DNA from 4 places in the Streptomyces sp. NBC_01304 genome. Region 2 is predicted to be linked to each of the others. Evidence: riboswitches for the same ligand, from Rfam matches in the RefSeq annotation. Region 2 holds a riboswitch; each other region holds the start of a gene.
What was found. A riboswitch is a leader RNA that binds a small molecule or an ion and turns the genes downstream of it on or off. The one in region 2 is predicted to bind cyclic di-AMP.
Positions count from the first base shown of each region.

Region 1 (7,489 bases), 1.8 Mb from region 2:
TAGCCGGCGTTCTGCGCCATGGAGACGGCGTCCAGGGTCTCGGTCAGCGAACCGATCTGGTTGACCTTGACCAGGAGGGCGTTGGCGGAGCCCTCCTCGATGCCGCGGGCCAGGCGCTCCGGGTTGGTGACGAAGAAGTCGTCGCCGACGATCTGGACCTTGTCGCCCAGCTTGTCGGTGAGGACCTTCCAGCCCGCCCAGTCGTCCTCGAACAGCGGGTCCTCGATGGAGACCATCGGGTAGTCGGCGACGAGCTGCTCGTAGTACTCGGTCATCTCGGCGGCCGAGAGGGACTTGCCCTCGAACTCGTACTTGCCGTCCTTGTAGAACTCGGACGCGGCGACGTCGAGCGCCAGGCCGATCTGCTCGCCGGGGACGTAACCGGCCTGCTTGATGGCCTCGAGGATGAGGTCGAGCGCGGCGCGGTTGGAGTCCAGGTTCGGCGCGAAGCCGCCCTCGTCGCCCAGGCCGGTGGAGAGGCCCTTGGCCTTCAGGACGGACTTGAGGGTGTGGTAGACCTCGGTGCCCCAGCGCAGCGCCTCGGAGAAGGACTCCGCGCCGATCGGGGCGATCATGAACTCCTGGATGTCGACGTTGGAGTCGGCGTGCGACCCACCGTTCAGGATGTTCATCATCGGGACGGGCAGCAGGTGCGCGTTCGGGCCACCGAGGTAGCGGAACAGCGGCAGGTCGGACGCCTCGGAGGCGGCGTGCGCGACGGCGAGCGAGACGCCGAGGATGGCGTTGGCGCCGAGCGAGCCCTTGTTGTCGGTGGCGTCCAGGTCGAACATGGCCTGGTCGATGAGGCGCTGCTCGGTGGCGTCGTACCCGACGAGCTCCGGGCCGATCTGCTCGATGACGGCGAGGACAGCCTTCTCGACGCCCTTGCCCTGGTAACGGTTGGGGTCACCGTCACGGAGTTCGATGGCCTCGAAGGCACCGGTGGAGGCGCCGGACGGAACTGCAGCACGGCCGGTGCTGCCGTCGTCGAGGCCGACCTCGACCTCGACCGTGGGGTTGCCTCGGGAGTCCAGGATTTCCCGGGCTACGACGACGTCGATGGACGGCACGAGCATCTCCTTATGGGATGTGACGCTAGATGTGACCCAAGTCGTGCGGGTCGGCGCAGGGTCGCTTTCGGCCTTGCGACACGAGCCTAACCGGCTCTGGAGCATCCACCAGCCGACTGCTCGCCTCATGGGACGAAAAGAGGCCTGAAGGCCCTCCAACCAGGGCAAAAGGCCTGTTTACTACTCGCCAGTACATCCACCATCAATTGATCAGCCCCCACGGCGAGCAACCAGGTCCGCGAGAGCGGCGCCGGTTTAGGCGCAAAAGACAGACATGACCCCGCCCCGACGCGCACGGGGGAGAGCGCGCCGGGGCGGGAGTGTGGGGGGTGTGGGGGGATCACCCGGATCGCGGGCCGGATCTGATCACCGGCGCCGCGGGCTGCTGCTGCTGCTTACTTCAGGTGCAGCTGCTGGCCCGGGAAGATGAAGTCCGCGTCGTCGATGATGTCCTTGTTCAGCTTGAACAGCTGCTGCCAGCCGCCCTTGACGCCGTGCGCCTCGGCGATCTTGGACAGGGTGTCGCCGGACTTCACCTTGTACTCGCCGTCGCCCTTCTTCACCTTCTTGCCGGTCGGGGTCTCGACCGTCTTGCTCTTCGAGCCGGTGTCGGTGCGCGGGGTCTCGGTCTTCGGCGCGGACTGCTGCTTCTGCTGCGGGGCCGCCTGCTGCTGCTTCTGCTGCGGGGCGGACTGGGTGCCGGTGGAGCCACCACCGCTGTACGTGGCGTTGGACAGGCCCACACCACAGCTCGGCCAGGCGCCCTTGCCCTGGCTCGCGAGGACCTTCTCGGCCACGGCTATCTGCTGCGACTTGGAGGCCTGGTCGGCGGTGGCCGCGTAGGCGGTGCCGCCGTGCGCGGCCCAGGTGGAGGCCGAGAACTGCAGGCCGCCGTAGTAGCCGTTGCCCGTGTTGATGGACCAGTTGCCGCCGGCCTCGCACTGCGCGACGGCGTCCCACTCCGAGGAGGTGGCGGCGGAAGCGGTGCCCGCGGTCATCAGCGGCGCGGCGACCGCGGCGCCCGCGACACCGGCCACGGCGACGGCGCGGGTGGCCTTCTCGGCCTTGGTCATACGACGGTGCTTGCCCTTGCCGGAAAACAGCATGGAGTGATCCCCTCACCGACGCCTACGAGGTGAGCTGTCGGGTTCGGGCCAAGTGAGTTGCCCGGTCGCGGATACGTACGGAACGCATTCGCGACTTCACCCCAAGCCGAGCCGGCTATTTCTCAACAACCGGACCCGGCGCAAACCTTGGGTCCCCCGCTCCTGCCTACGGCGCTTTACGCGTCGACTGTTCCCTGCGGCCGTCGGCAGGATTCGGCGTGACGGCTTCGGGGCCCGCGAGTGGCGAGCGGTCACGACCGTAAACATGCGATCCCCGGAAATACAAAGACGATCGGGGTCGATGAGACCCATCTCTCATCGACCCCGATGTCTCTTTATTACGGACATTCAGCAATGAACCGCCGCCGCAACTACCGTTGCTTTTCCCCGAGATCGAGGCTTTGGCCAGGGAGGATGAGGTTCGGGTCGGCGCCGACGACTTGCTCGTTGTCGGCGTAGAGGGCCGGCCAGCCGCCCTCGATGTCGTGACTGTCGGCGATGGCCCAGAGGTTGTCCCCCGGGCGCACTTCGTACGCCCCCTCGGCGTCGTCGCGCGAGTCGCCGCGGGAGGCGTGCCGGCCGTCGGACTCGTCGCCGGACTTGTCGCCGGACGCGCCTTCGTCGGCGCGGTCGCCGCGGTGCCGGCCGCCGCCTTCGGAGGGGGTCGACGGGGAGGGGTCGGGGGACGGGGTGGCGGACTCGGTGGGCGAAGGCGTCACATCCTGACCGGAGTTATCACCCTTGCCCGATTCGCCCGATTCCCCCTCTTCGCCTTCCTTGCCCTCTTCGCCCTTGTCGTGATTCTTGTCTCCCGACTCGCTGGGCGTGTCGGTCGGCTCGCCCGAGGGATCCGCCGATTCCGACGGCGCCGGGGACTCCGTGGACGGTGAAGGAGTCGGGGACGCCTCGTCCGAGGGCGTGAGCCCCGCGATCGGCGCGCAGGTCGGCCAGGCGTCCTTGCCCTGCGCCGCGAGCACCTTCTCGGCGACGGCTATCTGCTCGCTGCGGCTGGCCAGGTCGGCGCGCGGCGCGTGGTCGAGACCGCCGAAGGCCTCCCAGGTCTCCTGCGAGAACTGCAGCCCGCCGTAATACCCGTTGCCCATGTCGGCGCTCCACACGCCGCCGCTCTCGCACGCGGCGAGGCGGTCCCAGGTGGCCCCGTCCGCGGCACTGGCGCTGGTGGCGCCGAGCAGCGGGATGGCGACCGCCGATCCGGTCACTCCCGCCGCGACGAGGAGGGCGGGAGCCTGGCGGGGACGTCGGTGACGACCGTTGCCGGTGAGCATGCGACTGCCTTTCGAGGGACAGCGGTGACAGCTGAGCAGACAGCGAACGTAGCGAGACTCGAACGCTTGTCACAAGTCGATGCAGCGGAGATCACGTGAAAGTCACAGAGTTGACGGACCGTCAGGCAGTAATCAGCCGTCCGACTGCCGCAGCTCCGGGGTGAACTCGACCGGAAGCGTGCGAAGTCCGCGCATAATGAGCCCGCCCCGCCACCTCAAATCGCCTGGATCTCCCGCAAGTTGCAGATCCGGCAGTCGGCGCAGCAGCGTGGAAATCGCCGCTTGCCCCTCAAGTCGGGCAAGCGGGGCGCCCAGGCAGTAGTGGATGCCGTGCCCGTAGCCCAGGTGCTGGTTGTCCCGGCGGGCCAGGTCCAGGGTGTCGGGTCCGTCGAACCGCGCGGGGTCCCGGTCGGCGGCGGCGAGCACCACGAGCACCGGGTCGCCGGCCCCGATCCGCTGTCCGCCGATGTCCAGCTCCTCGGTGGCGAAGCGCCAGGTGGCGAGCTCGACGGGCCCGTCGTAGCGCAGGAGTTCCTCGATCCCGGTCTCCAGGAGAGAGGTCTCCCCGGCCGCCAGGGACTGCTGCAGCCGGGCCCGCTGCTCCGGGTGCCGCAGCAGCTGATACGTACCGTTGCCGATCAGGTTGACGGTGGTCTCGAAACCCGCGAACAGCAGGATGAAGGCCATCGCGGCGGCCTCGTTCTCCGTCAGGTGCTCGCCGTGGTCGCTTGCCCGGATGAGGCCGGAAATCAGATCCTCGCCGGGATCCTCCCTTTTCCGGTGAATGAGCTCGGCGAGATATCCGCGCATCTTCTTCACAGAGCGCGCGACGCCGCCCCGCGGCCCGCCCCCGTGGCGGATCATCATTCCCGCCCAGTCCCGGAAGTCGTCCTGGTCCTCGCGCGGAACGCCGAGCAGATCGCAGATCGCGTAAATGGGGAGAGGGAAGGCGAATTCATGGATGAGATCCGCTTCCCCCTTCTCCGCGAATCCATCGATGAGTTGATCGGTGAGTTCCTGTACGCGCGGCGCAAATTCGGCAACCCGGCGCGGGGTGAACGCCTTCGACACGAGCCTGCGCAGCCTTGTGTGGTCCGGCGGATCGATATTGAGCAGATGCGTCATCAGCTCGGCCTTGCGCTCGCCCGGAATTCCGGTCTTGCCCTTGGCGTGGGCGGGCTCGTCGTGATGGGCGGGGTTCTTCGAGAGCCGCTGGTCGGCGAGGGCCTGGCGGGCGTCCGCGTACCGGGTGACGAGCCAGGCCTCGACGCCGCTGGGCAGCTGGGTGCGGTGCACGGGGGCGTGCTCGCGCAGCCAGGCGTAGGCGGGGTAGGGGTCGGTGGCGAACTCCCAGGAGAAGAGCTCCGGTTGGGGCCCCTGCGCTGCCTGCGGGGTGGTCACGCCTGGCCCTCCGCGGCCAGGATCGCGTCCCGGTACGCGCGCGCCGCGGCCCGCAGCGCGGTCTCCGGGTCTCTGCCTGCCGCCTCGGCGCGTACCGCGAGAGCGAGCAGCTCGTACCCGATGCCCTCGCCCACCGGCAGCGCCACATCGAGGCCCGCCGTCCGCACGCGCGAGGCGAGCTTGGCGGTGAGTGCGAGGGAGGGCTGGCCGAGCGGAACGCCCTCGGTCAGCGAATCGCGCTGCTTCTCCTCGGCCTTGGTGCGCATCCAGTGCGCCTTGACGTCCTCCGGGGTCTGCGCGGTGTCGTCGCCGAAGACGTGCGGGTGGCGGTGGATGAGCTTGGTGACGATGCCGCCCGCGACGTCGTCGATGGAGAAGGGCTCGTCCTCCTCTTCCGGACCGCCCTCCTCCGCGATCCGCGCGTGGAAGACGACTTGGAGGAGTACGTCGCCGAGTTCTTCCCGCAGTTCGTGCCGGTCGTCCGTCTCGATGGCCTCGACGAGTTCGTACGCCTCCTCGATGCCGTACTTGGCGAGCCCCTTGTGGGTCTGCTGCGAGGACCAGGGGCACTCGCGGCGGATCCGGTCCATGACCTGGACGAGGTCGAGGAGGCGGGCGCCGGGCAGGTCGTAGGAGGCGGGCAGCAGCTCCAGGTCGGGCATCTGTACGCGCCCCGAACCGGCAAGGCGGGCCAGTCCGTCGGTCAGGCGGGGCTCGCCCTCGCCGGTGGCCACGACGACGACCGTGTGCCCGCCCACGCAGGCCTCGACCAGCTCGTCGGCGCTCGGCGCGGCCTCCTCGACGGTGACGCCGGCCTCGCGGAGGTAGGGCAGCTGGGGGTGGTCCGGGTCTGCGCAGACGACGCGGTCGGCGTCGCGCAGGGCCTGCCAGGCGGGCCAGGAGAGGAGGCCGGGGGCCACGCGGTGGCTTGTGGTGAGCAGGACGATGCGGCCCGGGGCGTTTGCGTTCACCCCTCGAACTTAACCTGCCGGTGGGGCGGGGCTTGCGGGGCGGTGTTTTTCTCCCCGCCCCGCCCCTTCCCTAAAGGCTGCCGCCGGCTTCAAAAGACTGTCCTCAAACGCCGGACGGGCTGAAGAGCGACGCCTGACGGGCTGAAGAGAGACGCCGAACGAGGAGCTAGGCCTGCTTGCGAGCCGCCGCCGAATCCTCCCGGATCCAGGGCGTCGTCGCGTCGGCCCGCTGGCTCTTCGTCACGTCCCACTTGCCGTAGCGCGGGTTTACGTCGATCTTCAGTGCCTTCGACGCCTTCGAGAGCGCGCTCCAGAACGCGGCCTGGCCCTCGTCCGAGGACGGGTCGACGCCCAGCTTCTCGTAGAGCTTCTGGGCCTCGATCTCCGTACGGAGGCTGTCGTCGATGCGGCTCGGCGGGATGCTGTACTGCTGCAGCCAGCCCATCTCCAGGGCCTTGGCGCCGCCCGCCTGGGTCTCCAGCTTGGCGCGCAGGTCCTGGAACTCCTTGCGGCTCACGGTGACTCCCGCGTCGGTCGCCGCGCGGTGCAGGACCTTGTCGAGGACCATCGACTGGAGCGTGTCGCGAGTGAGGCTGCCGGTCTTCTCGACCGCCTGCTCGTACTGGCCGGACTTGGCGGTGGCGCTCTGCTGGGCCGCGCGGACCTCGCCGACCCGGGACTGCAGCTGCGCGACCGTGATGCGGTCGCCGCCGACCACGGCTGCGGCACCGGGATGCGCGTCGTTTCCGCACGCGGTGAGGAGCGGGGCCGCGGCGAGCAGGGCGGCGGAGACGGCGAGCGCGGTGCGACGGCGGTGCAAAGTGGCCTCCCGGAGGCGAGATTGTGCGGCATTGCACAAGCGGGCCTTGCGGTGATCGATGTTAGGCAGTGGCGGCGGCTTCGGCCACTGATTCGACCAACGATTCGGGGTCAGTTGGGGGTACGCCTCCACTCGGGCCCTGCTGGAAACGTTCCTCCTCGTGGCGCCGGGCCCGGGCCCGAACCCCGGATCAGCCCCGGACCTGCCCCAGCCAGTGCAGCGTCCGCCGGATCTCGCCGGGCAACGGGTGGGCCGGGCCGTGGCGGAGTTCGGCGTCGTAGAGCAGCCGCGCCAGGGTGTCGTGGGCCGCGGCCCGGTCGCCGAGGGCGAGCAGCAAGTGGCCTATTCGGCGGCGCAGTTCGAGGGCGGTCTCGGGGTCGCCGCCCACGTACTGGTTCTCGAAGTACGGGAGCAGGGAGCGGTATTCGGCGAGCGCGGCCGCGGGTTCGCCGAGCTGTTCCAGGCACTGCGCGGCCTCGTAGCGGAAGCGCAGCGAGTCCGGGTCGGCCTGGCCGGTCTCTGCGGCGCGCTGGTCGGCGAGGCGGCGCAGCTCGGGCAGGGCGCGGCGGTACTGGCCGTCGTCCATGAGCGTGGCGGCGTACTGCTTGCGCAGGGTGCGCACGACCGGCGAGTGCTCGCCGTGCTGCTGCGCGGCGGCGGGCAGGATCGCGCCGAGCAGGTCGACGGCCTGGGTGATGCGGCCCTCGCCGAGCAGGCGCTTGACGTCGTCGACGGCCTGCGCGACGTCCTGGCGGGGCTCTTCCACCTGCTGGGTGGGCTGCGCGGCGGGGGTCACCGCGCGGTCCGGCCAGGGGGCGCCGGGGCGCAGGAAGGG
Region 1 covers NZ_CP109055.1:6,494,465-6,501,953, reverse strand. Annotated here, with positions in the region: gene eno (phosphopyruvate hydratase) at 1-1,076, opposite strand, end outside; gene OG430_RS28985 (transglycosylase family protein) at 1,466-2,176, opposite strand; cyclic di-AMP (ydaO/yuaA leader) riboswitch at 2,181-2,360, opposite strand; gene OG430_RS28980 (transglycosylase family protein) at 2,548-3,462, opposite strand; gene OG430_RS28975 (cytochrome P450 family protein) at 3,595-4,863, opposite strand; gene OG430_RS28970 (nucleoside triphosphate pyrophosphohydrolase) at 4,860-5,834, opposite strand; gene OG430_RS28965 (SurA N-terminal domain-containing protein) at 6,001-6,654, opposite strand; gene OG430_RS28960 (serine/threonine-protein kinase) at 6,845-7,489, opposite strand, start outside.
Region 1: another riboswitch for cyclic di-AMP. It lies ahead of OG430_RS28985 (transglycosylase family protein); the one in region 2 lies ahead of OG430_RS20420 (C40 family peptidase).

Region 2 (7,489 bases):
TGCCTGTCGTCGGCCGTCGCACGCAGCTGCGCCAGCTCGCGCAACCGCTCCTGCACGCCCTCGATCGCGGTGGCCTGCCGGTGCCCGGCCCGGTCGGCGAGCGAGGCCCGCTCCAGGTACTGGTCGGGGTCGGAGGAGAGGGCGAGCTGCAGTCCGGGGTCGATGATGCCGGCGCGGTACTGGGCCGTGGCCGTCGAACCGAGCTGCCTGCGGGCCGAGTTGAGGTCCTCGGCCTTGCGGGCGGCCTCGTCCTGCAGCTCGCCCACGTCCTCCTTGACCTTCGCCGCCTTCTCCTTGGCGCCGTTGTACTTCTCGGTGGCGATCTCCGCCTCGTGGTAGAGCCGGTCGACCTTGGCCTTCACCTGGGCGGCGGTGAGGCGGGGCTCCGCGTGTCCGGTGCCGTCGAAGGCGGTCGCGCTCGCGGCCGAGGCCAGGGCGAGGGTGGCGGCGGTGCGTGCCGTGTTGCCGGTGAGCGAGCGCGGTTTGGGCTTTCGATGTGCGGCCACGTACGTCTCGTCTCCCTTACGCGTCCGGCGGCGGCCCGCACAGGGGGAGCGGGCCGCCGCCGGACCTCTCGGCGGTGGTGACCGACTGCCGTCCCAGCGGATGCGGACGACGGTGGGGAGCCGGTCACCTCGGGAAGGACGCTAAACCTGGGCGTCACGACTTGGTGACGGATTGTACGTAACTGTCCGAAGAGGGATAGCTGATGACCATTCCTGGCCGCACTCGCGGACGGACCCCACCCCATCGACGTACGACTGTGACCGAAGCGGCGGAAGTGACCGACCTGGTGGAAGAGGGGTGGTATGGACCCGGCTAGGCTCCGGCCTCATGGACGTACTCATCAACGTGTTCGTCGGCCTGCACATCATCGGCATCGCCTCGCTCCTCGGCGGTTTCCTGACTCAGATGAAGGCGATGGGCCAGGGCACGGCACGGTTCACGCCGCCGATGCTGCACGGCGCGCTGACCATGCTGGTCACCGGTGTGGCGCTGGTCGGGCTCAATCAGGCGGACGACCAGACGGTCAACAACCTCAAGATCGGCATCAAGCTGGCCGTGCTGATCGTGATCCTCGGGCTCGTGTATGTGAAGCGGGACGAGGAGAAGGCCGAGAAGGCGATGTTCGGCGCGGTGGGCGCGCTGACCGTCGTGAACATCTTCATCGCCGTGCTCTGGACCTGAGCCCGGCAAGGTTCTGGACCTGAGCCCGGCAAGTTCCAGCGACGGTGAAGCCCCGGTGCCGAGTGGCGCCGGGGCTTCTTCGCGTCGTACGGAACTGCGTCAGGCCGGCCGGACCACGCTGTGGATCGGCATGTAGTAGATCGACTCGGTGCGTACGTTCGCACCCGGCTTCGGCGCGTGGATCATCTGGCCGTCGCCGATGTAGATGCCGACGTGGCTGATGTCGTCGTAGAAGAAGACGAGGTCGCCGGGCTTGGCGTCCGCGACCTTGACGGTCGTGCCGACCTTCACCTGGTCCCAGGTGGTGCGCGGCAGCGTGATCCCGGCGGCGGCCCAGGCGTCCTGGGTCAGGCCCGAGCAGTCGTACGAGTCGGGGCCGGTGGCACCCCAGACGTACGGCTTGCCCATCTGGGCCCGGGCGAAGCTGAGCACCTTCTCGGCCTTCGCGGCGTAACTGCTGTCCGAGGAGCCGGAGTCGCTGCCGGAGCCGGATCCCGAGCCGGAGTCCTGCCCCTCCTCCTTCTCCTTCGCGGCCTCCTCGGCGGCCTTCCGCTTGGCCGCCTCCTCCGCCGCGGCCTGCTTGCGCGCCAGCTCCTCGGCCTTCTTGCGGGCCTCTTCTTCCTTCTTCTTCTCGATCGCCGCGAGCCGCGCCTTCTCCTCGGCGGTCAGCTTCGAAAGCAGCTCACGCGCCTCGGTCAGCTTCGACTGGACGTCCGACTTGCTCGTCCGCAGGTCGTCCTGGGCGTCGGTGAGCGACGCGAGGCTCTTGGTCGCCTCGCCGCGCTTCTCGGTCGCCTCGGCCTGCAGGTCCTTGTACTCGTCGACCGCGGACTGCTGGCTCTTGCTCATGCGGCTCATCAGCTGGCGCTGGTCGAACAGCTGCTGCGGATCGTCGGCGAGCAGCATGTTGGCCGTGGCCGAGGTGGAGCCGTTGCGGTACTGGGCCGCGGCGATCGAACCGAGCTCGCGGCGCGCGTCGTTCAGCTTGTCGGTGCGCTTGGCGACCTGGTCGAGCAGATCGTCGACGTGTCCGCGCTGGCTGTCGGTGCGTTCCTTCGCCGCGTTGTACTTCTGGGTGGCGACGCCGGCCTGCCGGTAGAGGTCGTCGACCTTCTTCTGGACCTCTTCCAGGGACGGCTTGGGCTTGCTGGGCGCGGCGTTCGCGCTCTGCGCCAGGAGCGCCACGGAGGTCAGGGCGGCCGTGGTCATGCCGACGGCCTGAGCTGTACGTATTCGACCGGACCGACTGCGCGGCTTGCGGTGCGACGCCAAGGAGGCGCTCCTTCCAGTGACCGCCTACCGGGTTAGCTGTCGGGTTCGGGCGGGTGGTTCGGAAGGCTGCCCTACGGTCTTGTACGTCTTGCTCGTACGCGACCGATTCACCCCAAGGTCAAGTTGGGTCCCCGGCTCCGGTTTGCCTGTGGGCGCACCGGACTCGGCGCGAGCCGCCCGTTCCCGACGTCTGTCGCCGGTGGGGGTACGGGTTGCTCGCGGAGCACGCTAGCCAACACGTGTGGCTGCTGTGAAGGTTGATGTTCGATATGCCCGATACATTTTCGTGACCTTGATAACTCCGCTGTCCGGTTTGCTGTTCCTTGTCGTCACAACTGGTGTCTTGCTGCGACGCCCGGCCGCAGGTGCGGCCCGGCCCGGGCGCTGCCAGGCGGTCGTGCGCGGGGACGTCACCGACCCCTCCGGTAATCTGGTGCTTTCCCCCACAAGGAGTTGCTTCCGTGGAGTTCCGGCTGCTCGGAGCGGTTTCCGTCGCCACCGAGACCGGCGAACTGCCACTCGGCCCCGCCAAGCGGCGCAGCCTGCTCGCCGCCCTGCTGCTGCGGCCCAACCATCCGGTGCCGGTGGACCAGTTGACCGACGCCCTGTGGGAGCACGAGCCGCCGGCTCGCGCCCGCAGCGTCATCCAGGGTCATGTGTCGCGGCTGCGGGCCCTGTTCGCGGAGGCGGACGCCGAGATGTTCGGGGTCGAACTGGTCACGCAGGGCACGGCGTACGTGCTGCGCATGCCGGAGAGCCTGCTCGACGCCCACCGCTTCGAGGAACTGGTGACGCTGGCCCGCAGCCAGCGCGCGCCGGCCGATGCCGTGGCGATGTACCGGGAGGCCCTCTCGCTGTGGCAGGGCCCGGCCCTGACCGGCGCCTACCCGAGCCCGCCGCTGCAGGCCGCCGCGCACGCGCTCGAGGAACTGCGGCTCGCCTCCGTGGAGTTGCTGGCCGCCGACTACGGGCGCCTCGGCGAGCACGCGCGCGCCGCTGCCTTGTTGCGTGCGGAGGCCGGGGCCCATCCGCTGCGCGAGTCGCTGTCCGCCGCGCTCATGACGGCCCTGCAGCGGGCGGGACGCCGCTCGGAGGCGCTCGACTGGTTCCACCGCACGCGGCGGCTGCTCGCCGACGAGCTGGGCGTGGATCCGGGGCACGAGCTGGCGGACGCGTACGCGGTGGCGTTGCGCGGGGAGGAGCTGCGCGGGCAGGCGGGGCAGAGGACGAGCGCCGACGTGGCGGAACCTTTGTCCCCGACTCGGGCCCCCGCTCCGGCCGCACCGGCCCAGCCGCAGGCCCAGGTCTCAGCTCCGGGGTTGACCGAGGCCCAGGCCCAGGCCCAGGCCCAGGCCCAGGCCCAGGCCCCGGTTCCGGCCCCGGCCCAGGTGGCGGCTCCCGCCCTGGGCCAGGTCCCAGCTCCGGGGTTGGCCGAGGCGCAGGCCCTGGCGCAGGCCCAGGCCCCGGCGCAGGCTCAGGCCCTGGCGCAGGCCCAGGATCCGGCCTCGGCTCGGGTCCAGGCTTCGGCCCATGTCGCAGATCCGGCCTCGGCTCGGGGTCAGGTCCCGGCCCATGTCGCAGATCCGGCCTTGGCGCAGGCGCAGGGTCCGGACTCGGCTCGGGTCGAGGATCCGGCCCAGGTCCCAGCTCCAGTGTTGACCGAAGTCCAGGCTCCCGCCCAGGACGCAGCTCCGGCACTGACGCAGGCCCCGGCCCCGCCCCAGCTCCCAGCTCAGGCCCTGCCCGAGGTCCAGGCTCCGGCCTTGGCGCAGGCCCCGGCCTACCCGCCCGCGCCCCACTCGCCCGCGCCCGCGTCCGCCTCGCCGACGCCCCCACTGCCCGCCACCGTCGACCTCCTGCCCCGCATGCCCCGTGGCTTCCACGGTCGCGCCGCCGAGCTCACCGCCCTGTCCCGCGCCGCCGCCGGCGAGGCCCCGGTGTGTCTGGTCACCGGCCCCGCCGGCGTGGGCAAGACGGCGCTCGTCGTGCACTGGGCGCACCGCAACCGCGCCGCGTTCCCCGGCGGACTGCTCTACGCGGACCTGCGCGGTTTCAGCGACACCGGCGCCCCGCCCCGCGCCGAGGTGCTCCGCGAGTTCCTGCTCGCCCTCGGGGTCCCGCCGCGCCGGATACCCGAGTCGGCCGACGGCGCCTCCGCGCTGTTCCGCTCCCTGGCCGCCGACCGCCAACTCCTCGTCGTACTCGACAACGCACACGGCTCCGAGCAGGTCAGGGAGCTGCTGCCGGGCGGCACCGATTGCGTCACCGTCGTCACCAGCCGCTACCGGCTGCGCGGCCTGATCGCCTCCGACGCCGCCCGGCCCGTGCCCGTCGACGTCCTCGGCCCCGACGACGGCACCGCCCTGCTCGCCGCGGTCCTCGGCAAGGAGCGCGTCCTCGCCGAGGCGGTCGCCGCCCGGCGTCTCGCCGAACTGTGCGGCGGTCTGCCGCTCGCCCTCCGGGTGGCCGCCGCGCGACTCGCGGACCAGCCGGACTGGTCGCTCGGCGAGATGAGCGCCGAACTCTCCGACGCCTCCCGCCGGTTGAGCCTCCTGGACGTGGAGGACACGGGCGTACGCGCCGCACTGCGCCTCACCGTGAGCCGCCTGCCCGAAGCCGCTGCGCACCACTTCGCCCACCTCGGCCGGCACCCCGGCACCCACGTCGACCGCTACACGGCCGCCGCCCTGGCCGGCACCGACCCGGACGCGGCCGAGGCCGCCCTGGACCGCCTCGCCGCCGCCCACCTGGTCATCCGCACCGCACCGGGGCGCTGGACCCTGCACGATCTCGTACGGCTGTACGCGCGCGGCCTCGACGCGGAACCCGACGCCGTCCGGCGCGTCCTCGACCACACGGTGGCCACCGCCCTGGCCGCGGCCGACGCCGCCGAACCCGGCGACGAGCCGTGCTTCGACCTGCCCGTGGACTTCCAACCACCGCGGGCGGTACGGGAGTTCACCGGCCGCGAGCAGGCCATGGCCTGGTACGCGGCCGAACGCGACGACCTCACCCTTGCGGCCGCCGCCGCGCACACCGCCGGGCTGCACGGCCGGACCTGGCGGATCGTCCTGGGCCTGTGGCCACAGATCGTGTGGCGGGTCCGCGACGGCTGGACCCCCTTGCTGCAGCGGGCACTTGAGGCGGCCCGGGCCGACGGCGACGTACGCGCCGAGGGCCGGGTCCTCGCCCTGCTCGGCTGGGTCCTGACCGAGGAGGGCCGCATCCGGGAGGCCCTGATCCACCTTGAGGCGGCCCCGGCGCTCGCCGCCCGCGCCGGCGATCCGCACGGCGAGGCCACCGCCCTGGTCAACCTCTCGCTCGCCCAGGCGGCCCTCGGCGACCCGGAAGAGGCCGCCGAAGGCTGCGTACAGGCGGCGGAACTGGCGCGCGCCACCGGCGACCGGCACATCGAGCGACTCGCCCTGCACCACCTCGCCCGGCACCGGCTGGAGGCCGCGCAGTGGCAGTCGGCCCTCGAAACGGCCACCGCCGCACTCGCCCTCGACGGCTCCCCGGACCCCTCGGGTGCGTCCCGGGTGCTGCTCCTCACGGCGGCCGGGGAGGCCCTGCTCGGGATGGGCGAGGAGGCCGAGGGCGTCCGGCGCCTGCGGGGCGCGGCGGACGAGGCGGAGGCGTCCGGCTACGACGAGGGCGCCGTGCGGGCGCTCGGCGCGCTGCTGAAGGTATCGGCGGACGTGGGGCTGCGAGCGCGCTACGACACGGCTCTCGTACGACTCACATCTCAGTCCTGACCTGCGCTTTCGCCCAAGTGGGGCGAACGTCAGCGGGACGTCAGCGGGGCGTGAGCGAAGCGCCAGCGGGCCCGGCCAAGCTGAGTGCAGACCACAGCGGAGGCGACGCCTCCGCGACCGACCGCTCCACCGCACGGGGGAACTCACATGCGTACCACTCGAATCCGCACCACCGCCCTGGCCGCCGCCGCCACCGCAGTCCTGGCCCTGGGCCTGACCGCCTGCGGCGGCTCGGACAGCGACAGCGGCAGCGGCAAGGGCACCAACGTCGACGTCGGCAAGAGCGCCGGCAAGACCGCGGGTGCGGAGGGCTCGGAGAAGTCGGGCGGCGACGAGTCGACCGACGCCAAGTCGTCCTCCGGCCAGGGCACTTCCGGCGGTGGCTCCGGCTCCGGCGGCTCGGGCGCCGACAAGGCCTCCGCCGACTCCGCCGTCGGCGAGCCGTGCAAGGGCGACGAGCTGTCGATCTCCGTGCTGCACCGCTTCCCGGCCGAGCAGGGCGAGCACCTGCTGATCACGGCGAAGAACGCCGACTCCAAGCCCTGCTGGGTCACGTCGTACCCGTCGGTCATGCTCGGGGACACCTCGAAGGTCCTCAGCCTCTCGTCCAAGGACGACTCCAGCGGCACCACCAAGGTCACGATCACGCCCGGCGGCGAGGTCTACTCCGCGGTGGCCCTCTTCGTCGACGGCGACAAGACCAACACCTCGACCGAGCTCTCCATCGCCCTGCGCGACCAGAGCGGCGACACCGGCCCGGGCCACGAGAACGGGGCCGTCGACAGCAAGGGCGGGGAGTCGGAGTTCACCTGGGACGGCGCGGACGTGACGAACTGGAACACCGAGAAGCCGTACGACTTCTAGGAACTCGGAACTCCGCGTATCCGTGCGACGTCTCGGAACTCCACGTGTCCATACGACTTCTGAGCGTCACCACCCGTCCCGGGTTCGCGAACCCGGGACGGGCTGTCAGTGGAGCCGCCTAGACTCGGTAGGCGATGAGCAGCCTCTTTGACGACAGCTTCCTGGCGGACCTCCAGCCCTCGGCCGAGACGCCCCCGCCGCCCCCCGAGGAGCACGCCCCGGAGGAGATCCCGGACGATCTCTTCGGGGGCCGGTTCGACGCGCCGGTGCAGCGGGAGTCCCACTACCGGGACGGCGCGCCCCGCCCCGTCGTGGACCCGGCGGCGCTGCTCGACGGGCTGAACGAGAACCAGCGGGCCGCCGTGGTGCACTCCGGCGCCCCCCTGCTCATCGTGGCCGGCGCAGGCTCC
Region 2 covers NZ_CP109055.1:4,677,410-4,684,898, reverse strand. Annotated here, with positions in the region: gene OG430_RS20430 (C40 family peptidase) at 1-506, opposite strand, end outside; gene OG430_RS20425 (hypothetical protein) at 835-1,188, shown strand; gene OG430_RS20420 (C40 family peptidase) at 1,288-2,460, opposite strand; cyclic di-AMP (ydaO/yuaA leader) riboswitch at 2,466-2,639, opposite strand; gene OG430_RS20415 (AfsR/SARP family transcriptional regulator) at 2,922-6,215, shown strand; gene OG430_RS20410 (DUF4232 domain-containing protein) at 6,363-7,079, shown strand; gene OG430_RS20405 (ATP-dependent DNA helicase) at 7,214-7,489, shown strand, end outside.

Region 3 (7,489 bases), 1.2 Mb from region 2:
CCCAAGAAGCGCCACAACAAGCGCCGCCTGATCCAGCCGGAATTCCTCACGCTCGCCGCGACCCGCCTCAAGCCCGGCGCGATCGTCCACTGCGCGACGGACTGGGAGGAGTACGCCGAGCAGATGCTGGAAGTGCTCACCGCCCACCCCGACTTCGAGAACACGCAGTCCGCAGACGGCACAGGGGGTTACGCACCCCGCCCCGCCTTCCGCCCCCTCACCCGGTTCGAGGGCCAGGGCCTGGACAAGGGGCACGTCGTGCACGACCTGCTGTTCCGGCGTACGAACAGCTGACCCTCGTTTCCCGCCGACGTACGAAAGAACCGAGGCACCGGTGCGAGGTGGCCCCGACCCTCGTTAGGGTCGACGGTGTGGTCAGCAGTCCTCCGTACCAGCAGCCGCTGACCGGCCCACCTGCCGGTCAGCGGCCGGGGAGGCGTGCCCACTGGTGGCAGCGCCGGTGGGTCAGGGCCTCGGCGGTCAGCGTGCTGCTCGCGCTGTCCGGGCTCGTCATCCTGGCCCTGGTCAGGCAGCAGACGGGGACCGAGGGCTTCCTGGTCGGGCTCGGGCTCGCGGTCCTGCCCGTGCCGCTGCTGATAGCCGCGTTCCGCTGGCTGGACCGGGTGGAGCCAGGACCCTGGCGGAATCTGCTGTTCGCCTTCGCCTGGGGCGCCTGCGCCGCCGCCCTGGTCGCGATCATCGCGAACTCGTTCGCGACGCAGTGGATAGCCACCGCCACGGCCGACCCGACCAGCGCCGACACCCTGGGCGCCACCGTCATAGCCCCGATCGTCGAAGAGATCGCCAAGGCCGCCGCCGTCCTGCTCGTGTTCCTGTTCCGCAGACGGGACTTCACGGGAATCGTGGACGGCGTCGTCATAGCCGGGGTCACCGCCACCGGCTTCGCGTTCACGGAGAACATCCTCTACCTCGGCAACGCCTACGGGACGGACGAGGCCAGCGGGATCCAGGGGATCGCCCTCAACTCCGTGACCGCCGCGACCTTCTTCGTCCGCGTGATTATGTCGCCGTTCGCGCACCCCCTGTTCACGGTGCTCACCGGCATCGGCTTCGGCATCGCCGCCCTCGCCGCCGACCGCCAGCGCGTACGCCGCGTGCTGATCCCGTCGGCCGGACTGCTGCTCGCGATGGGCATGCACTCCCTGTGGAACAGCTCGGCGGTCTTCGGCGACTACGGCTTCTTCGCGGTGTACGCCGCCTTCATGGTCCCCGCCTTCGGCCTGCTGACCTGGCTGACCATCTGGACCCGCCAGCGCGAACTGCGCACCGTGCGCGCCGAACTGCCCGCCTATGCGGCCGCCGGCTGGATCGCGGGACACGAGCCGTACGTCCTCGCCTCCATGCGCGCCCGCCGCCTGGCCCGCGACTTCGCCCGGCGCACGAGTGGGCCGGGGGCGGCGCGGGCCGTCGCCGAGTACGAGGCTTTCGCGACCTCGCTGGCGTTTCTACGTCACCGGGGCAGGCGGGGGCGCGCGGGGGCGGAGTTCGTCATACGCGAGCGGGAGCTGCTCGACGAACTGTGGAGCCGCAGACTCCTCGCCCGCCCCGCCCTGGAGTACGCGGCCCGGGCGACGCCCCCGCCACCGCTGCCCAGACCCACCGGCCCCGCGTACGCCGGACCTGCGTACGCCGGCCCCCCGCTCGGCCACATCCCGCCCCAGGGGTACGCACCACCTCAGGGGTACGCGTACGCCCCACCCGCACCCGCGTACTACAACCCCTACCTGTCAGGCTGAAACCGCGGTCAGCTCTCAGGCTGAAGCCGCAGTCAGCTCCCCGACCTCGCCCTCCGTCAGCTCCAGCTCCGCCACCGCGAGCAGCGCCGGCAGCTGCTCGACAGTCCGGGCCGAGGCGATCGGCGCCACCACGGTCGGCTGCGCGGCCAGCCAGGCGAGCGCCACCGACGCCACCTCGGCCTCGCGGGCCTCGGCGATCTTGTCGAGGGCGGCGAGCACCCGTACCCCTCGATCGGTCCCGAGCAGCTCGAATCCCCCGTCGGCCCGCTCGCTCTGCACGGCCGCACCCGGCCGGTACTTGCCGGTGAGGAACCCGGAGGCCAGCGCGAAGTAGGGCACCGCGGCGAGCCCCGAGCGGGAGGCGACCTCCTGCAGCGCGCCCTCGTAGGTGTCCCGCGAGACCAGGTTGTAGTGCGGCTGCAGCGCCACATAGCGGGCGAGGCCCTCGCGCTCGGCGAAGTCCAGGGACTCCTGGAGGCGTTCGGCGGAGATGTTCGACGCGGCGACGGCCCGCACCTTGCCCTCCCGCACCAACTGGTCGAGGGCGCCCACGATCTCCTCGACCGGCACGGACAGGTCGTCGAAGTGCGTGTAGTAGAGGTCGATGTAGTCGGTGCGCAGGCGGCGCAGCGAGCCCTCGACGACGGCCTTGATGTTGGTGGCCGCAAGACCCTTGGCCTCGGGGTGGTTGCCGACCTTGGAGGCGATGACGACGTCCTCGCGCCTGCCGCGCCCGGTCAGCCACTCGCCGATGAGGGTCTCGGACTCGCCGCCCCGGTGACCGGGTGCCCAGGTCGAGTACATGTCGGCGGTGTCGATGAAGTTGCCGCCGGCCGCGGTGTACGCGTCGAGCACGGCGAAGGTCGCGGCCCGGTCCGCGGTCCAGCCGAAGACGTTGCCGCCGAGGGCGAGCGGGAAGACCTCGAGGTCGGATGAGCCGAGGGGGCGAAGGGAAGTCATACGGCGGTCAACAGCGCTCGCCCGCACACGTATTCCAATATCCACATGCGGATTCCAGGACCCGGATGAGGAGTTGAGGAGTGTGCGGGCATGCCACTGACCGGCAGCCCTGGCGTCGGGGGGTAGGCCGCCAGGACTGCCGGGGACCTGGGGAAATCAGACGGTGATGCCCTTGCTGCGCAGCCACGCGGCCGGGTCCATCAGGTCGCCGCCCGGCGTCTTGACCTCGAGGTGGAGGTGCGGACCGGTGGAGTTGCCGGTGGAGCCCACGCGGCCGATGACATCGCCGGTGGTGACCTTCTGGCCGACGCTCACGTTCATCGACGACTGGTGGTTGAACGCGACCTCCGTGCCGTCCGACATCTCGAGGACGGTGCGGTAGCCGTACGAGCCCGACCAGCCGGCTTCCTTGACGGTGCCGCTGTGGATCGCCTTGATCGGCGTACCCGTCGAGGCCGCGAAGTCCAGGCCCGTGTGGTAGCCGGAGGCCCACATGGAGCCGGCCTGCCCGTAGGTGGTGGTGATCGTGTACGAGGCGAGCGGAAGCGTGTAGCTCTTGGCGAGCTTGGCGAGGCGCTCGGCCTCGGCCTTGCGCTTGGCTTCTGCCTCGGCCTTCCGCTTCGCCTCGAGCTCGGCCTTCTCGGCGGCCGTCTGCTTGGCGGAGGCCTCTTCGGCGGCGGCCTTGACGGCGGCATCGGCCGCGGCGTCCTGGGCGGCCGCGTCGGCCTCGTCCTGCTTGGACTCGGCCTGCTGCATGATGCGGGCGCGCAGTGCCTCACCGGCGTCCGCGGTGGTCTTGCCCTCGACGGCACCCGAGTCGGGCAGGGTGGCGGAGGCGGCGACGGCCTGGGTTACGCCCGACTGGGCAGTCTCCGAGCCCGAGTCGGAGTCGTCCGAACCGTCGGATATCAGCGAGCCGACACCCGGCAGCGACGAGGCGTCGGGGAGCGAGAGGTCGGGCAGCGATATCGGTACCGGCGGGCGGTCCTTGGCGGTGGCTATGCCACCCGCGCCGACCGCGGCGATGACGCCGACACCGAGCACCGTGGAGCTGCGTGCGAGTCCCCCGCCGCGCTGCTTGCCGACACGGTGCTTTCCGCGTACCGGGCGGAGGGAGTCCTCGGTGGGGTTCCACTCCTCCCAGGTCTCGTCCTGAGAGCTGACGCCATAACCGAACTCAGAGTCGCTGTCCGGGTTGTACGAGGCCTCAGGGTTGAACCTGGTCCGGCCTGTGGGGGTCGCCACTGGGGCGCACTCCTTTCCTTCCTTCTCGCCTACCGGGTTAGCTGACGGGTTCGGAACAGGAAGGTTTCCTACGGGCGTTCTCGCCTCTGCGGGACGCGAGAGTTGCCCGATTCACCCCAAAAAGTGGTTCCCCGGCTCCCTTGCGGGATTAAGCGTGTGCGCACGGAGCCGACTCTTGTGACGGCTGGGACGACCGCGCTGCGTTATCGAACGTTAATAGACAGCGGTGCTGGATTCCAAGCCGTTCCGACTGATCGTTAACGCCTTTGGCCTGGACTTAATGGGGCACGAGCGGGCGGAATCGGGCGAGTTGACTTCTGCAATTTTCCTGACGGTGTGTCAGTTGTTATGCGGAGGGCGGTAGGACGGTCACCTACGGTGACACGGGCCGCCCCACCGCGAGCAGCGCCATGTCATCGGTGGACCCGCCCCCGGTATGCGCCCGCACCTCCTCGACCACCGTCTCCAGCAATGCCTCCGGGGCCCGGAACATCCGCCCCGCGAGCCGCGCCGCGGGATCGTAGAAGACCCCGTCCTCGTCCCGCGCCTCACTGAGCCCGTCCGTGAAGAACAGCAGCGTCGCCCCGCCCGGAAACTCCGTCTCGTCCGCCCGGTCCGGCCAGGCCCCGAGATCGCTCATCCCCAGCGGCAACGCCGGCTCACCGGGACTGAGCAGGCACATCCGCCCGTCCGAGTGCAGCATCAGCGGCTCCGGATGACCGCGGTTGATGAGCCGTACGACCCCTCGCTCATGCGGAATCTCCGCGAGCACCGCCGTGGTGAACCCCTCTACCGCGTCAAGCCCGTCCCGCCGCGTCCCCTCCCGCGCCAGCGCCCGCTCAAGGCGCTGCGCCACCGCCTCCAGGGTCGCCTCCTGCTCGGCCGCCTCCCGGAACGCCCCGATCACCACGGCGACCGCCTCCACCGCACCAAGTCCCTTTCCCCGTACGTCGCCGACGATGAGCCGCACCCCGTGCGGGGTGTCCTGCACCGCGTACAGATCGCCCCCGATGAACGCGTCCGCCTGCGCCGCCTCGTACCGCGCCGCGATGTCGAGCCCGCCGATCCGGGGCGCCGGCTCGGGCAGTACGGCGCGCTGGGCGGCCTCGGCGATGTAGCGGGCGGAGGCGAGCTTCTCGCCCCGGTGGCGTACGACGACGTTGATGAGCACGGCGAGCCCGGCCACGGTCACCACGTTGATGAGCTCGGTCAGCTCCTGCGGCCGCCCCATGGTGCCGTACCGCAGCTGCAGCCCCACGACACAGGCGATGGACGTGATCCCGGTGAGCAGGGTGGAGCGGAGCGAGAAGAACGGAGCCGCGATCAGCGGGGCCGCCGTGAAGAACGGCGCCGCGGTGAAGCGCGGCGGGGTCAGCAGAGCGGCGGTCAGCCCGACGACGATGAGCAGCGGGGGCAGCGCCCGGACGAAGGCCCGCACCTGAGTGATGCCGACGTCCCGGCCGGGTCCGTCCCCGGTATCCGGGCGTCTGCCGCTCCTACGCCCACCTCGCTGCCCCACCGCTCTACTCCTGCCAGGCCGTGTCGCGCCCCGTAAGGGGCGCGGGGAACTGCGCGACCAGCCACAACGGACCCGCAGATTCCGTACGGCCTCCGAGCAGAAGCGAAGTCGCTCCCCACCCAGGGTTTCCGCACCCGGAGCGGGGAGCGACCCCGTAGCCGCCGTACGAGTTACGCGGCCGACGCCGGCACCGGCGTCCGCGCGGCCAGCAACCCGCTCCTGGCCAGCGCCCCCACCGCGAGCGCGCACGCGCCGCCGAGCGCGGCGAGGGTCAGCCACAGCCCGGCCCCGACTCCGCCCACGGCGTCGAGCAGCACCCCGACCGCGAGGTTCCCGGCGGTGATCCCGATGCCGCACACCGTGTTGTAAAGCCCGTAGTGCGTGGCCACCCAGCGCCCCCCGGAGAGGGCGACCACGGTGTCCATCTCGAACGGGTAGAGCACCGCGGTCCCGGCCGCGAGCACCGCCGCACACAGCAGCAGCGCCACCGCGCCGCCGCCCAGGGCCGGCGCGAGGAACGCAAGCCCCATCACGCCGAGGCCCGCGACCAGGCACTGCTCACGGGTCCAGCGCCGCTTGCACCAGTCGGTGATCCGCAGCTGCCCGAGCAGCGCTACGAGGCCGGACACCACGAAGAGCGCGGTGGTCACGGCCGTCGAGTCCGCGGCGAGCGGCAGCGCGAGATAGACCTGGAAGGACAGGACGTACGACCCGGTCATGGCGGCCGAGAACAGCCAGAACGCCTTGTTCCCGAGCACGGTCCGCCACTGCCCGCGCGCCCCGTCCGCCTCGGCGGCCCGCTTGCGCACCGGCAGCTTCGCGATCTGCACCACGGAGAGCACCGCGAAGACGACGGCCGCGACCGCGCAGGTCAGCCGGAAGTCGACGCCGGTGAGCGCGAGCCCGACGAGCGGGCCGAGCAGGATCCCCGCCTGATAGAAGACGTTGAACACCGCGAAGGCCTCAACTCGCCGTTCCTCACCCGCCCCTGCGGCCACGTAGGCGCGTACGGCCGGATTGAACAATGCCCCCGCGAGCCCGGTCGCCAGTGAGGCGCCGATCAGCACCGGCAACGTATCGGCGAAGGCCAGCGCCCCGAAGCCGACGGTCCGCAGCGCACACCCGGCGACGATCAGCGGCTTGAACCCGAGCCGGTCCGCGAGCGCCCCGCCGACCAGGAACATCCCCTGCTGCGACAGATTCCGCACCCCGAGCACCAGGCCGACGGCCCAGGCGGCGAGCCCCAGGTCCCCCGACAGATGCGCCGCGAGATACGGCATCAGCATGTAGAAGCCGAGATTGATGGAGAGCTGATTGACGAAGAGCAGCTGTACGGCAGGGTCGAAGGCGCGCACCCGCACCCACAGCGTCTTCATCGGGCGTTCTCCTGCGCCGAGTTGAGCTCCGTGACGACGGCCGTACGCTCCCGCCGCCACCTCGTCCACTCGCTCACCGGGCCGTCCTCGGGCCCCGCGACCTCCCGCGGCGCACCCGGCAGGGCGCCCGACAGCAACCCGTGCTCGGCGCAGAACTGGTCGTTGAACACGGTGTCGAAGTACCGCTGCGGCCCGTCCGGGAAGATCGCGGCGATCCGTGTCCCGCGCGGCCTGCTGCGGGCCAGCCAGCCGGCCACGAGCGCGACGGCGCCCACGCTCCAGCCCCCGGTCGCGAACTGCCGCTCCGCGAGCCGCCGCGCGCAGGACACCGCCTCCGCCGGTCCGACCCAGTGCACCTCGTCGAAGGCCCCGTGATCCACGTTGCCCGGGTGGATGGACGACCCGAGGCCGCGCATCAGTCGCGGCCCGGCCTCCAGGCCGAAGATGGTCGAGGCGATCGAGTCGACGCCGACGAGTTCCAGCGCGGGCATCGTGGTCGTACGCAGCGCGCGGGCGATCCCCGCCGAGTGTCCGCCGGTGCCGACCGCGCACACCAGGACGTCGAACTGGCCGAGCTGCCCGGCGAGTTCGGCGGCCAGCGGCCCGTACGCATCCTGATTGTCCGGATTGTG
Region 3 covers NZ_CP109055.1:5,914,105-5,921,593, reverse strand. Annotated here, with positions in the region: gene trmB (tRNA (guanosine(46)-N7)-methyltransferase TrmB) at 1-294, shown strand, start outside; gene OG430_RS26375 (PrsW family intramembrane metalloprotease) at 372-1,757, shown strand; gene OG430_RS26370 (aldo/keto reductase) at 1,773-2,717, opposite strand; gene OG430_RS26365 (M23 family metallopeptidase) at 2,874-3,962, opposite strand; cyclic di-AMP (ydaO/yuaA leader) riboswitch at 3,974-4,127, opposite strand; gene OG430_RS26360 (PP2C family protein-serine/threonine phosphatase) at 4,336-5,481, opposite strand; gene OG430_RS26355 (MFS transporter) at 5,652-6,857, opposite strand; gene OG430_RS26350 (PLP-dependent cysteine synthase family protein) at 6,854-7,489, opposite strand, start outside.
Region 3: another riboswitch for cyclic di-AMP. It lies ahead of OG430_RS26365 (M23 family metallopeptidase); the one in region 2 lies ahead of OG430_RS20420 (C40 family peptidase).

Region 4 (7,489 bases), 2.6 Mb from region 2:
GGAACGGCTCGCAGACCCAACAGGCCCGACGCACGAAGACATCAGGCCCGACGCACGGAGACATCAGGCCCGACTCACAGAGGCATCAGGTCCGGCCGCTTCGCCGACACGTGGTCGCCCGAAGACTCCCCGCGCAGCCGCCGCCCGATCCACGGGACCAGATACTCGCGCGCCCACTGGATGTCGTCGCGCCGCACCTCGAGCGTGCCTCGCGGCGGCAGCGGCGGCCATGCCTGGTCGGGGTCGGCCGGGATCTCCAGGCCGAGCACCTGGGCGGCGCGCAGCGCGACGCGGGTGTGGCCCTCCGCCGACAGGTGGAGGCGGTCACCGTCCCAGGCACGGCGGTCCTGGACCGAGCGCAGCGACCACAGGTCGAGGACGGGGCAGTCGTAGCGGTCGGCGATGGAGCGCACATGGGCGGTGTACGTAGCGATCTTGCCGCGCAGATGCCGCAGGACCGGAACGTTCCGGGTGTCGAAGCCGGTGGTCACGAGGACCGTGCCGACGTTCTCCTTCAGGTCGGCGACGGCCCGCTCGAAGCGGGCCGCGACGTCGTCGGGGTCGGTGCCGGGGCGAATGATGTCGTTGCCGCCGGCGCAGAAGCTCACCAGGTCGGGGGCGAGCTCCTTGGCGCGCGGGACCTGCTCCTCGACGATCTGGTCGAGGAGCTTGCCGCGCACGGCGAGGTTGGCGTAGCGGAAGGTCTGCTCGGGGTGCCGGTCGTCGAGGAGGACGGCCAGGCGGTCGGCCCAGCCGACGAAGGTGTCGCCGGGGCCCGGGTCGCCGACACCTTCGGTGAAGCTGTCGCCGACAGCCGCGTACGACTTGAACTGGGGTGTCGATTCGTCTGCCACGTCGGCATATCTTTCACCTCGTCCCGTGACCTACGCCACCGTAATAAGGGTCAACGGGGGCTTGACGGCGGGTGATATATGCCACCGATAAAGATCGAACCAAGTCGGAATACCGGGCATCAGCGCCGAACGCACCGATGGCCGGAGCCCTTTACGGGCTCCGGCCATCGGTGAAAGCACGGTCGCGATGCAGTTCGGGACGCGGCTCGGAACGCGCTCCTGAACACGGTGCGCAATGCGTCAGACGGTCACGCCGTGGCTGCGCAGGTACGCGAGCGGGTCGACGTCCGAGCCGTAGCCGGGGCCGGTGCGGACCTCGAAGTGCAGGTGCGGTCCGGTGGAGTTGCCGGTGGAGCCGGACAGGCCGATCTGGGTGCCGCCGTCGACGCTCTGCCCGGTGGCGACGTTCAGGGACGTCATGTGGGCGTACTGCGAGTAGTGGCCGTCGGCGTGCTGGATGACGACCTCGTTGCCGTACGAGCCGCTCCAGCCGGCCGAGACGACGGTGCCCTCGCCGATGGCCTTGACCGGGGTGCCGGACGGGACGACGAAGTCGGTGCCGGTGTGGTAGCCGCTGGACCACATGGCGCCGGCCGTGCGGTACGAGGTGCTGATGGGGGCCTCGACCGGGGCGGTGAAGCCGTTCGCGGCCTTGGCCTGGACGGCCTCGCCCTGCACGGCCTCGGCAGCCTTGGTGCCGGCCGCGTCGATCTGCGCCTGGCTGGCCGTGGCCCCGGTGGCGTCGGCCTTCGCCGCGGACTTCGCGGTGGCCTCGGCGGCGCCGTCGAGCTTCAGCTTCATGCCGGGGCGTATGTGCCGGGGGTCGTCGCCGACGACCTTGCGGTTGTCGGCGTACAGCTTCTTCCAGCCGCCGTCGACGTTCAGCTCGTCGGCGATCGCGGACAGCGAGTCCCCGGCGACGACGGAGTACGTCTTGGCGGCGGCCTGCGGTGCGGCGGCGGGGGCGGCCTGCTGCACCTGGGGGGCGGCGGCGGTCGCAGCATGGGCGCCGGCGGCTCCGAGCAGCGGCAGCGCGAGGGCGGCGCCTCCGGTGCCTGCGGCGGCGAATCCGCGGCTGATCCGCTGGGACTTGGGACGGCGGTGCTTACCCTTCGCGGGCATGGCGAATTCCTCTCCGGCGCCTGCGAGGTGAGCTGTCGGGTTCGGACTGGAGATGTCCGGCCGCTTTTACGCGGCTTCACCCCAAGCCTCTCCGGTGGACCGGATGCGGCATCTAACCGTGGGTCCCCCGCTCCTGCCGTACACGGGTGGGTGTGCGGAATTCCGGGCGGCGGCAGGATTGGGCGTCCGTCCGGATGCCGCAGAACGTAAACGAGCGCGGAGCGCGGAGACAAGCAATCAATTCCCGCGCAATTGCCCACCGATGATCCATTCCCGGAATTGCCGTCACACTCCGTGGATGAATGATCTTTAGTGCCGCCTTACCCCTGGAAATCGGCCCGCGAAGATCGCCACGCACGGTCACGACTATGATCCCGCTCACGGACAGAGAGCCATGAGCCTTTAGTTCCAGGCCAGTTACCACGAAGGCCCGCGTAAGCCCCTTATCCAGCGAACCACTTGAAGTTCACCAACCACCTGAAACTACCTAATCCCCCGAATCGGTCATTTACGACTGAAGCGGAAGATCGCGGCATCAAGGTCACCACGCAGCCCGGTGTGCAGCCCGTGATGGAGCAGCACCGCCCCCCGGTGCACCTCTCCCGCCCCGGCCCTGTCGCTCCTGCCGACCCTGTCCCCCACCCCGACCTGCTCGTACGTCCCCGCCGGATCGAGCCCCCGCAGCCGCAGCCGCGCCACCGGCTCCCCGTACCGCTGCGCCTGCAGCCACGCGAGGACGACGACCTCGCCCCCGTGCACGTACTGCACGGCACTGAGCCCGCCGTCCGGAGCCCGCAGCCGGTACAGCTCGCCGTGCTGCACGACGGGCCTGATCTCCTTGTAGAGGTCCACCCACTCCCGCGCCTCGGCCAGCTCCGCCTCGCTCCACCGCGTGAGATCGCCGCCCACCCCGAGCACCCCCGCCATGGCGCTCACGAAGCGGAAGCGAAGCGAGCTCACTCGGTCGTTGAGCTGCGTGTTCGGGCTGTCGGTGACCCAGGCGGCCATCACCCGGGCGGGGTGCAGCTGGCTGAAGCCGTGCTGGATGGCGAGCCGGTCCAACGGGTCGGTGTTGTCGGAGGTCCACACCTGGTCGGTCCGGGCGAGGATGCCCAGATCGATCCGGCCGCCCCCGCCCGAGCAGGACTCGAAGGCCACCCCGGGGTGCTCGGCCCGCAGCCGGTCGAGCAGCGCGTACAAGGCATGCACATGGTCATTCCAGAGCCGCTGCGGACACTCCTCGCCGGGCCAGCCCGCATCCGTGAAGCTGCGGTTGAAGTCCCATTTCACATAGTCGATCGGCGCGGACGACAACAGTGTGTGCAGCTGTTCCCACAGATAGTCCTGTACGTCGGTGCGCGCGAGGTTGAGCACCAGCTGATGCCGGAATTCGGTGCGGGTACGCCCGGGAAAGTGCTGCACCCAGTCGGGGTGCGCCCGATACAGATCACTGTCCGCGTTGACCATTTCCGGTTCGACCCAGATCCCGAACTGCATTCCCAGCCCGTGCACTTCATCGGCGAGCGGCTTCAGCCCGCCGGGAAAACGATCAGGATTCGGTGTCCAGTCGCCGAGGCCGGCCCGGTCGCTGGTGCGCCGCCCGAACCAGGCATCGTCCACCACGAACAGCTCCACACCGATGTCGGCCGCCCGCCGGGCCAGCGCCCGCTGCTGCGCCTCGGAGATGTCGAAGCCGGTGGCCTCCCAGGAGTTGTAGAGCACGGGCCGCACGTCCTGGGCGTCCGGGATCACGTGCTCCAGCTGGTAGGCGTGCCAGGCCCGGCTCGCCCCGCCGAAGCCACCCGCGCTCCACAGTCCGGCGAAGACGGGCGTGGTGAGGGACTCACCGGGCCGCAGCAGCGCCTGCCCCGAGTCGTCGTGCCCGCTCCCGCCGGCGATCTGCACCCGACCGTCCGGCAGCTGCTGCACGGCGATGCGCCATGACCCCGACCAGGCGAGGGCGCAGCCGTAGACCTCGCCGTGCTCCTCACTCGCCCCTTCCGCGTCGAGCGCGACCCAGGGCAGATGCTGATGGCTCGTGTGCCCGCGCCGACTCCCGATGATCTTCTCGCCGTACGTGAGGTCGGAGCGTACGAGCCGCGACTCGGCGGCCCACCGCCCGTGCAGCTGGGACAGCCGCCACCGCTCGCGCTCCGGCAGCGTCCAGACCGCGGAGTCCGCGCGCAGCACCTCCACGTCCGGGCCGTGGCCCAGGTGCTCCAGGACGGCGGAGCGCTCCAGCACGTCCCCGCGCATCCGGTACACCAGCGTGATCCCGAGCCGGTGCGCCGTGTCCTCGAAGCGCAGGCGCAGCTCGCCGGCCGCCACGCTCGCCGCCCCGAACTGCCACTCGGTGCCCCGCACTTCAGGCGTACGCACCGACAGCGCGGGCCGCACGAAGCGGGGCCCGCCCTCGACCGGGTACTCCTCGCGTCCGTCCAGCGGGGACTCGAACCCCCGGGCGGGCGGGCCCGGTTCGGCCGCCAGGGCCTCCGCGTCGGCGAGGGCGATGCGCGCGCCCCAGTGCAGGTGAAGCAGTTCGTCGCCGGCGCCCAGGTGGAGGGCGTAACTGCTGGTGGGCCCGGAGAGCACCCACGTACGACCGTCGCCACCGACCTCGATCACCAAGACCCCCACAGATCCGAACAGCCGCGATCAGCCACGCACAGGTGCGCACAGCCGTGAACACTCACGGCCATCTTCGGGGGCGCCCCACGGCCGGGGCAACGCCCGCGCCGCACTCTTCACCACCGCGCGCACATCCCGATGCCACCTCCGCTTTCCGGGCATGCGGACAGATGATTGCCCTGGACACCGATGTCGTATGGTCGAAGGCGCGCACCGCCGGCGAGCAAGCGCCGACGGCCTATTCGGAGGAGCCCCCGTGACGCAGCAGGTCCCGTCGACAGAACCCGAGCTGGCCGGAGTGCGCAATTTCCGTGACGTGGGCGGGCTGCCGACCGTGGACGGCCGGCGGTTGCAGGCCGGGCGGCTCTTCCGCAGTGGCCATCTGGCCCATGCCACCGCGTCCGACGCCGAGTTCCTCGGCTCGCTGGGGCTGCACACCATATTCGACTTCCGCAATGCGGCGGATCAGAAGCTCGAAGGCCCGGACGTCGAGCTGACCGGCGTACGCAATGTGAATCTGCCGCTCTCCGACCCGGCCGACGGCGCCGAGTTCTGGAAGATGGTCCGCGACGGCAACATGGACGAGCTCCGCTCGATCCTCGCCGACGGCAAGGCCGCGGACCGCATCACGTCGTCGTACCGCTCGATCATCAAGGAGCGCACCGCCGAGCACAGCCGGGTCCTGCACGCCCTCGCCGAGGACAGCGTGCCCGCCCTGATGCACTGCGCCGCCGGCAAGGACCGCGCGGGCCTGTCCATCGCGGTCACCCTGCTCGCCCTGGGCGTCGAGCGCGAGGCCATCGAGACGGACTACCTGGAGTCCAACGCCGCCCACCGCCGCTACAAGGTGAAGCGCACCAGCGACTCGCCGGAGGCCATGTCCCCCGAGGTCATGGAGCTCCTGAGCCCCCTCTTCGACGCCCGCGTCGAGTATCTGCGCGCCGCCTTCGACACGATCGAGGAGACCTGGGGCAGCGTCGACCGCTACCTCGAAGAGGGCCTGAAGGTCACGCCCGAGGTGCGCGAGCGGCTGCGCGAGAAGTTCCTCGACTAGGTTCCCCGCCCAGGCCTACTGGTTCTGCCCGCCGAGCGTGAAGAGCAGGTAGACGAAGGCCGCGAAGAGGTGTCCGACGGCGACGTACACGATCAGTCGGATGACGAGGCCCCGCGGGAACTTCTCCTCCATGTCGGTCTTCTTGTTCGCGCTCTCGGTGTCCTGGCTTGCGCTGTTCTCGTTCATGGCGTTCTCGCTCATGTCGGCTCTCCAAGACAGAGCGCGGTGGCCGGGCTCTGCAGCAGGGTGTGTACGAAAAGGAGCTCGACCCCGCTCCGGTCCGCAGCGGCGATCCGGTGCGGGGTCAGCGAGTCGAAGTGCGCGCTGTCTCCCGGTGCGAGCAGATGGGTGCTGTCGCCCAGGCGCATGCGCAACCGCCCGGTGAGGACGTACAGCCACTCCTCGCCCGGATGCACCCGCACGATGTCGCCCTGCGCGCCGTACGGCACTTGGAGGCGCAGGGCCTGCATCCCGCGGGCTGGCGCCCCGGCCTGCCAGTACGTCCAGCCGCCGGCCGCGGTGGGTTCCATGTCGGCGGCGCGCACCACGGCGTCACGGTCGGCGGGGGTCTCCCCGAGCAGCTCGGAGACCGTCGTACCGTAGATGCGCGCGAGGGCCAGCAGCATCGGAAGGGACGGCTGGCGTTGCCCGGTCTCGAGCCGCGAGAGATGCGCGGGCGACAGACCGGCGGATCGCGCGGCGGCCTCGAGCGTGAGCGAGGCGCGCCGCCGCAGCTCACGCAGCTGCGGCGCGACGGCGAGGGCGGCATCCGCCTCGGCAGGGTCGGCAGGACTCATGCCCATGATTCAGCCAGAGGTTTGCCTCAGCGGCAATTTTCTTGCCTCTGAGGCAAACCCGCGCCGGGCCGGTCAGCGATTCACCCGCCGGACCCGTCAGCGGTTGGCGACCGCCTGCTTCACCAGGGTCTTCCCGAAGTCCCACATCAGCCCGCCCCCGCTGTGGGCGTCGTCCATCACGGCGGTGAAGGCCTCGACGAAGCGGTCCACGTCCGCCTCCCCGATGGTCAGCGGCGGGATCAGCTTGATCACTTCCAGGTGGTCGCCGGACACCTGCGTCAGGATCCGGTGCTTCTGCAGCAGCGGCACGACGACCATCTGCGCGAACAGCCCCTTGCGCGCGACCTGCAGCGCGGCCCACCGGGTGCGCAGTTTCAGCGACGACGGCTTGCCGAACTCGATGCCGATCATCAGGCCGCGCCCGCGCACGTCGTGCAGCAGCTCGTACCGGTCCACGAGCGCCGCGAGCCGCGACTTCAGCAGCTCCCCCATCGCCCGCGCGTTGGCCACGACCTGCTCGTCCCGCATGACCGAGAGGACCGCGAGGCCGGCCGCCATGGCCTGGGCGTTGGAGCCGAAGCTCGCCGAGTGCACGAGCACCCGGTCCATCGACGAGTAGACCTTCTTGAAGATCCAGTCCTTGCCGAGGGTCGCCCCGACCGGCACATACCCGCCGGACAGCGCCTTGGCGACACAGACCAGATCGGGCTCGACGCCGTCCTCGTGCTGGTAGGCGTAGAAGTCGCCGGTCCGGCCGAGTCCGGTCTGTACCTCGTCGGCGATGAGCAGCGCCTTGTGCTGGTGCAGCAAGTCCTGGGCGGCGCGCAGGAATCCGGGCGGCGACTCGAGCACGCCCTTGCCCTGGATGGGCTCGACGACGAAGCCCGCCACGTCGCCCTTCTTCAACTCCCTTGCCAGCGCGTCGAGATCACCGAGCTCGATCGCGGTGTCGGGCAGCAGCGGCGCGAACCCGTCCCGGAACCCCGCCTCGCCGTTCACGGACAGCGACCCGGTGGTCAGCCCGTGGAAGGCGT
Region 4 covers NZ_CP109055.1:2,086,105-2,093,593, forward strand. Annotated here, with positions in the region: gene OG430_RS09090 (SGNH/GDSL hydrolase family protein) at 75-854, opposite strand; gene OG430_RS09095 (M23 family metallopeptidase) at 1,095-1,976, opposite strand; cyclic di-AMP (ydaO/yuaA leader) riboswitch at 1,979-2,139, opposite strand; gene OG430_RS09100 (alpha-galactosidase) at 2,481-4,601, opposite strand; gene OG430_RS09105 (tyrosine-protein phosphatase) at 4,861-5,658, shown strand; gene OG430_RS09110 (DUF6126 family protein) at 5,674-5,790, opposite strand; gene OG430_RS09115 (helix-turn-helix domain-containing protein) at 5,856-6,455, opposite strand; gene OG430_RS09120 (aspartate aminotransferase family protein) at 6,552-7,489, opposite strand, start outside.
Region 4: another riboswitch for cyclic di-AMP. It lies ahead of OG430_RS09095 (M23 family metallopeptidase); the one in region 2 lies ahead of OG430_RS20420 (C40 family peptidase).